DNA from 2 places in the Sporomusa sp. genome. Region 2 is predicted to be linked to the other one. Evidence: riboswitches for the same ligand, from Rfam matches in the RefSeq annotation. Region 2 holds a riboswitch; the other holds the start of a gene.

Region 1 (3,426 bases), on a different contig from region 2:
AAAATCGAAAACCACCCTGTTCCCATCCAACGCCAGTTAAAAATTAATGTAATGGGGCCTGATGTTGTAAAACTGCAAATCCACCTAAGAAATTTAGGATACCTAGAAGAAAGAGCTGACGGTTTTTTTAATAAAGAAACCGAGACTGCAGTTAAGCGCTTTCAACATGATCATGGCCTTAAACCTACAGGTATAGTTGATAGAAAAACACTTGATTTAATGGGATTGTAAGCATCGTTATACACCTTATGAACAAAAACACCACCCATTGGGATGGTGTCTTTTGTTAAATTACCCGATTCTTGTATGTTGCAATACATTATAAGACAAAATAATACGCTGACCCTGTTGTTTCCTTTTTTACTGGGAGACAGCCTCTACATCATACATTATACTAAACTAGTTTGTCCCTCTTCCGCTTTCGTTCTTGATTTACATATCCTGTATATCACACCCAGCATGATAAACCATATAGGTGTCACAAACAGGGCTACACGAGTTTCCTCATTGAGTGCCAGTGAAATTAAAACAAAAGCAAAAAACGCTAAAATTATATAGTTAATGATTGGATATAACGGCATTTTGAACTTATTTTTAGCAGCTAGTTCAGGATTGGTTTTACGGTATTTTAAATGGCAGATAGTAATAATAGCCCAAATAAAGATAAAACAGAATGTGGATATACTGGTAATTAGTACAAATACACCCTCCGGCATAATGTATTGCAGAATAATCGCTATCAGAACAACAATTGTCGACATCATAGTCGCATTAGCCGGAATACGATTGGAGGTTAATTTTTTCATGGATTCAGGCGCATTATTTTCTTGTGCCAGAGAGTAAACCATACGGCTTGTACTAAAAATCCCACTGTTACCAGCCGATGCCGCTGATGTTAAAACAACAAAATTGACAATCGATGCAGCAGCCGCAATCCCCATAGCAGAAAATACCTGGACAAACGGGCTCTTAGCCGGACTAATGGCAGTCCATGGATATATGCTCATAATGACCAGCAGTGCTCCGACATAGAAGATAATAATTCTGATAGGAATATTGTTGATAGCCTTAGGAATAACCCGTTCCGGATTTTCCGTTTCACTAGCGGTCAACCCAACCAATTCGATACCGGTAAATGCAAAAACAACCATTTGGAAGGAAAGAATAAAGCCGCTTAACCCATTAGGAATCCAACCGCCATGACTCCAGAGGTTGGAAAAGCTGGATGCACCAGCATCAGTAGCAAAACCTTTAATAATCATGAATGTACCAATGACAATCAATGATAGAATGGCAACTACTTTAATTAAGGCAAACCAAAATTCCATTTCACCAAACAGCTTCACTGCAGTAAGATTCATAATGAGTAATACTACTAAAATCATAAGACTGGGAACCCATTGGGCTATATCGGGGAACCAGTACTGTATATACATGCCAGCAGCTGTTACGTCAGCCATAGCAAGGGAAATCCAGCAAAACCAATAAGTCCAACCAGTAATAAATGCAGCTCCGTTTCCCAGATACTCACGTACAAAATCGACAAAAGAATGGTATTTTAAATTAGAAAGCAATAATTCGCCAAGGGCACGCATAACAAAAAAACAAATGATCCCTGTTATGATATAGGCAAATAAAATAGATGGGCCTGCCAAGTGAATAGACCGACCTGACCCCAGAAATAGTCCTGTACCAATTGCCCCACCAATCGCAAGCAATTGAACGTGGCGATTTTTCAGTCCTCTCGCTAAACTTTGATTTTCCATCATAAACATTTCCGCCTTTCTTAGTGTTACTGTTTTTAGATCTGCGTTACTATGAGCGCAAAGTTAACACTTATTACCAAAAATCACCACACCGTCCTCCGAAAGAGCAAAAAGAGGCCAAATTAGCAAAATCTGGCCCCATAAAATACAGAAAGAGACCAAATAAACATTTGGCCTCACAAAATAGCTAATCGGCTCTGTCCTTTTACCTGAGAGATTCACTAATTTAAAAATAAATCAGCTTGCTCCTTCGGTGCTCTATCGAGGCTCTCCAGAGTTTCGTCCAATAACGGTCCTTTTGCCTGAAAGCATAACATCTTCGGCGGATTATACAATCTCTCTCCCATTATCTTCATACGAATTTCGGTATTAAGTTTAGGTTACTTACATACTCTACCACCACTTTTTATAAATGTCAATAAAAATATCGATGTTCCATGTAGCGCTGATTTATCCACTTATATCCTTTGATTTAATGGGATATATAGCCTTTGTATCTTTCTATTTTTTAAAAAAATCCATTAAATTAACTTTATTTAGATTATTTTATATTATACGTAAATTATCAAGGGAATTTTTAACCATATGTTACCTAATTAGCCATTTTGTCACATCAGCACCAAATTTCTATTAATATGCTCCAAAACGCAGCTTGCGTGAATACTTAAATAGGAGTACCCTATAAGAGCCTTATATTTATCCAGTCACACTCGTTGTAATCAGTCGTTCCCTCAAACCTGTTAGGTATCGGCTGAAGTATGGTCAAGAAAAGAGGTGAAATTATGGAAGCAATTAAACTAGGGGGGGCCGCTTTTGTATTTGTAGCAGTCACCTTATATGTGTTAAACTTAGTTCACTTAGCTGGCGTCATTTAATCCTGCTGAGTAAAAGCACAGTGCAATATATAGGATATAGGGTCACCATCCAATGGATGGTGTCTTTTTTATTTAGCTAAATTTATCTAAGTCAAACTATCCTTAAGATTTTCACTACATATTGTTGAAACAAAGGTAGCGCCCGATAGTCTGTACATTCACAGGCACTAAAGTCATCTTAAATCCAATACTTTTACATTTTTTATCTGTGAAGCCAGAATATCAACCTGCTCAATGGTTAAATACAAATTGCCATTTTTCAAGTTTGTATCCAGTTCCGGATATGATGTAAGCAAAGCCTCCCGTATTTTTGCCTCGGTTGTATGACCTTCAATCGTAATTGACAGTTTATCTGTCAGCCCTTCTTTGGTTACTGTGATTTGCACTCTACCGGTGGTTCCGGGAATATTTCCTACTGCGTCAGCAATAACTCGGCCATAAATATTCATATCTCCGGCTACAATCATGTCATCGGTTCTCCCCAAAAGCTTAATAGCCTTAAGGGGCAGCCAACAGCCGCACTCAGCCCAACGCGCTTTATCGCCAGACCGGTACCGGATGAGCGGCATACCTTCTCTTCGGATAGTAGTAAATACTAATTCACCTTCATCAGCCGGCTTGCCTGTCATTGGATCAATAATTTCGGTGATAAGATGCAAATCGTTCAAATGAAAGGCTGTACATTCCGGTAAAGCAATGGTTTGGGCGCTCCCAATCTCTGTTGATCCATAGCTATCAAAGACGGCTGCCCCCCAATAACTGGTGAAAAGCTGTGTATGCTCAGA
Region 2 (3,426 bases):
GAAAGAACGCCGCGAACTGTTAGCCGAGGTTGAGGCCCTCAAAAACAAACGAAACACGGTTTCGCAAGAAATTAGCAAAAAGAAAAAGGCGGGTGAAAATGCCGATGATATGATTGCTGAAATGCGGGAGGTAGGCGATCGCATAGCAGCCATTGACGCCAAAGTAAAAGAGACCGAAGCCGCACTGTCAGCCATTCTGATGAGCATACCCAATGTGCCTCATGATTCGGTACCAGTAGGAAAAGACGAGCAGGATAATCAGGAAATACGCCGATGGGGAACACCGCGCGAGTTTGATTTTGAACCTAAACCTCACTGGGAAATTGGCGAAAAGTTAGGTATTCTGGATTTTGAACGTGGTGCAAAGGTAACTGGTGCCAGATTTACCTTTTATAAAGGTTTGGGATCTCGGTTAGAACGTTCGCTTATCAACTTCATGCTGGATTTGCACACTAAGGAGCATGGCTATACCGAATTTTTCCCACCGTTTATTGTTAATGAAGCCAGTATGATTGGTACTGGTCAATTGCCTAAATTTGCCCAAGATATGTTTAAACTGGAAGGTCTGGACTATTACCTTATTCCTACCGCCGAAGTGCCTATTACCAACTTGCACCGACAGGAAATTTTAGATGCCAAGGATTTGCCGCTCAACTATACTGCCTATAGCGGCTGTTTCCGGGCTGAAGCCGGGGCCGCCGGCCGAGATACCCGCGGCCTGATCCGTCAGCATCAGTTCAACAAAGTAGAATTGGTGAAGTTCTGTCTGCCGGAAGAGTCCTATAATGAGTTGGAAAAATTAACACATAACGCCGAAAGAGTGCTGCAACTATTAGGTTTGCCGCACCGGACGGTCCTGTTATGCACTGGCGATATGGGCTTTTCTTCAGCCAAAACCTATGATCTTGAAGTATGGCTGCCCAGCTTTAACACTTATCGCGAAATTTCTTCCTGTTCTAATTTCGAAGACTTCCAGGCTCGCCGCGCTGAAATTAAGTTCCGTCGTGGACCCAAGGCCAAGCCTGAGTTTGTGCATACCCTGAACGGTTCTGGGGTAGCGATTGGCCGGACTGTGGCGGCAATCTTAGAAAACTACCAGCAAGCAGATGGTTCGGTGATTATTCCTGAAGTACTGCGTCCCTATATGGGCGTCGATGTAATTAAGTAATTGGCTATTGACAGCCATCTTAGTCCTTTGTTAAAATTTAGAAAACAAATAAATATTTGTAAGGGATGATGGTTATAGGAGAGACCGTATGTGCGGCGCCGAAGGAGTAAGCCCTTTGTCAAACTCTCAGGCAAAAGGACTATAACCGGACTATACTCTGGAGAGCACATCCGTTCATGCGGGTGTCACCGATGGGGAGCTCCTGTGGGGGCAAATCTCTCAGGTAAACGGACAGAGGCAAAGAGAATGATTTCACTTTGCCTCTGTTTTTTTATTTTTTAACAGAAAGCCTGACTTTTGAGAGGTAGCAGAATACTAGCGATGTTTACCATTATCAGCGGTTGGCACAAGCCAAATGTATTCCAGAATGTGTTTTTGAGGTAATAATGGAATGGGTTGCAGCTTGGAAATTCTGATAAAAAGGAGAGGATGATATGACAGCAAAGCAGACGCCACTCTATGAGACCCATGTCAAATATGGCGGCAAAATGGTTGAGTTCGGCGGCTGGCTGCTTCCCGTGCAGTATACGGGAATACTGGAGGAACACAAAGCAGTGAGAGAAAGGGCTGGCTTGTTTGATGTGTCTCACATGGGTGAGATATTGGTGAAAGGGCCTGATGCCCTGGACTTTTTGCAGAACCTGGTAACGAATGATGTCTCCTTGATGGCAGATAACCAAGTACAGTATACACCAATGTGCTACCCGGATGGCGGCACTGTGGATGACTTGCTGATTTATAGGCGCAGCCTGGATGAGTACTTGCTGGTTGTTAACGCCGCCAATATTGATAAAGACTGGCAATGGCTGCAGGATTATTGCGGTACATATCAGGTAACGCTAACCAACTTGTCGGCAGAAACAGCTGAGCTGGCATTACAGGGACCGTTGGCGGAAACGATTGTAAGTAAACTAACCACGGCAACACTGACAAATTTGAAATATTACTGGTTTATTCCTGAAACTAAGATGGCGGAGAAGAAGGTTATGATTTCCCGAACCGGCTATACCGGAGAAGCTGGCTTTGAAATATATTGCCGTCCGGAAGATGCTGCTTATCTCTGGGAAACTATAATGGAAGCCGGTAAGCCCTATGGCGTACTGCCTGCCGGACTTGGCTGCCGGGATACTTTGCGGTTTGAGGCCGGACTGCCATTATACGGGCATGAATTATCGCCCATGATTACTCCAGTGGAGGCTGGTTTGGGCAAGTTTGTCGCTGTAGATAAAGGCCGGTTTAACGGGCAGGCGATTCTAACAGAGCAAAAGCAAACTGGAACTCAACGGAAACTAGTCGGGTTTGTGATGCTTGGACGGGGTATACCACGTGCTGAGTATCCGGTTACCTACCAAGGCCGCCGAATTGGCACAGTAACTACAGGGTCCTATGCGCCGACACTGGATAAAAATTTAGGGCTGGCGTTGGTGGATGCCGAGTATGCTGGTATTGGTCAGAATTTTGATATTGAGATTCGCGGAAAACAGATTCCGGCTAAGGTTATTGCTACCCCATTTTATCAGCGGCCTAAACTGCGATAATTTTGGTTTGTGAAAAGCAGGTCGTAAGGCGCAAATTGGCTTAAATAAGTTTGACTGAAACTCAGATGGGATACATCCCACTGATTCTAAGAATCACTTTAGCGAAAGGGGAAATAAGAATGAATATTCCTAAAGAGCTTAAGTATTCCAAAGATCATGAATGGGTGAGACTGGAAGGAAACATAGCAACTATTGGGATTACCGATTATGCTCAATCTCAACTTGGGGATGTAGTTTTTGTCGAGTTGCCGGAAGTTGGAACTGAGCTGACTAGCGGGAGTGGACTTTCGGTAGTAGAATCGGTTAAGGCCGTATCAGACGTGTATTCGCCGCTTTCCGGGAAAGTAACTGCTGGTAACGAAACTCTAGCTGATAGACCTGAGATGATTAACCAGGATCCTTATGGTGAGGGATGGATTGCTAAAATCGAAATTACTGACGAAGCTGAGTTAGCTGAGTTATTAGACAGTGAGTCTTATGCGCAACTGATTGCTGAGGGAGGGCATTAATCATGCCATGGAGTTATCTGCCGCATACGCCGTCAGACCGCATGGCCATGTTGGCAGCCATTGGGGTAAATGCGGTTGAAGATTTATATGCCGATATTCCCGTTGAACTGCGCCTACATCGCCTGCTGCAGCTACCGGCAGCTATGTCTGAGCCAGAACTGGCGGCCCATTTGGCAGCCATGGCCGGACGGAATCACCATACGGGTGAATA

The links. Region 2 has a riboswitch for glycine ahead of gcvT (glycine cleavage system aminomethyltransferase GcvT). Riboswitches for the same ligand answer to the same signal wherever they lie in the genome.
Region 1: it holds a riboswitch for glycine, as region 2 does, so the genes downstream of both, AC29Z1_RS11695 (amino acid permease) here and gcvT (glycine cleavage system aminomethyltransferase GcvT) in region 2, are expected to answer to the same signal.

What each region holds. Positions count from the first base shown of each region.
Region 1 covers NZ_JBYKYF010000177.1:2,741-6,166, forward strand. The annotation lists gene AC29Z1_RS11690 (L,D-transpeptidase family protein) at 1-231, shown strand, start outside; gene AC29Z1_RS11695 (amino acid permease) at 390-1,769, opposite strand; glycine riboswitch at 1,962-2,043, opposite strand; glycine riboswitch at 2,047-2,122, opposite strand; partial or broken gene AC29Z1_RS11700 (phenylacetate--CoA ligase family protein) at 2,815-3,426, opposite strand, start outside.
Region 2 covers NZ_JBYKYF010000255.1:448-3,873, forward strand. The annotation lists gene serS (serine--tRNA ligase) at 1-1,168, shown strand, start outside; glycine riboswitch at 1,234-1,320, shown strand; gene gcvT (glycine cleavage system aminomethyltransferase GcvT) at 1,603-2,706, shown strand; gene gcvH (glycine cleavage system protein GcvH) at 2,826-3,215, shown strand; partial or broken gene gcvPA (aminomethyl-transferring glycine dehydrogenase subunit GcvPA) at 3,218-3,426, shown strand, end outside.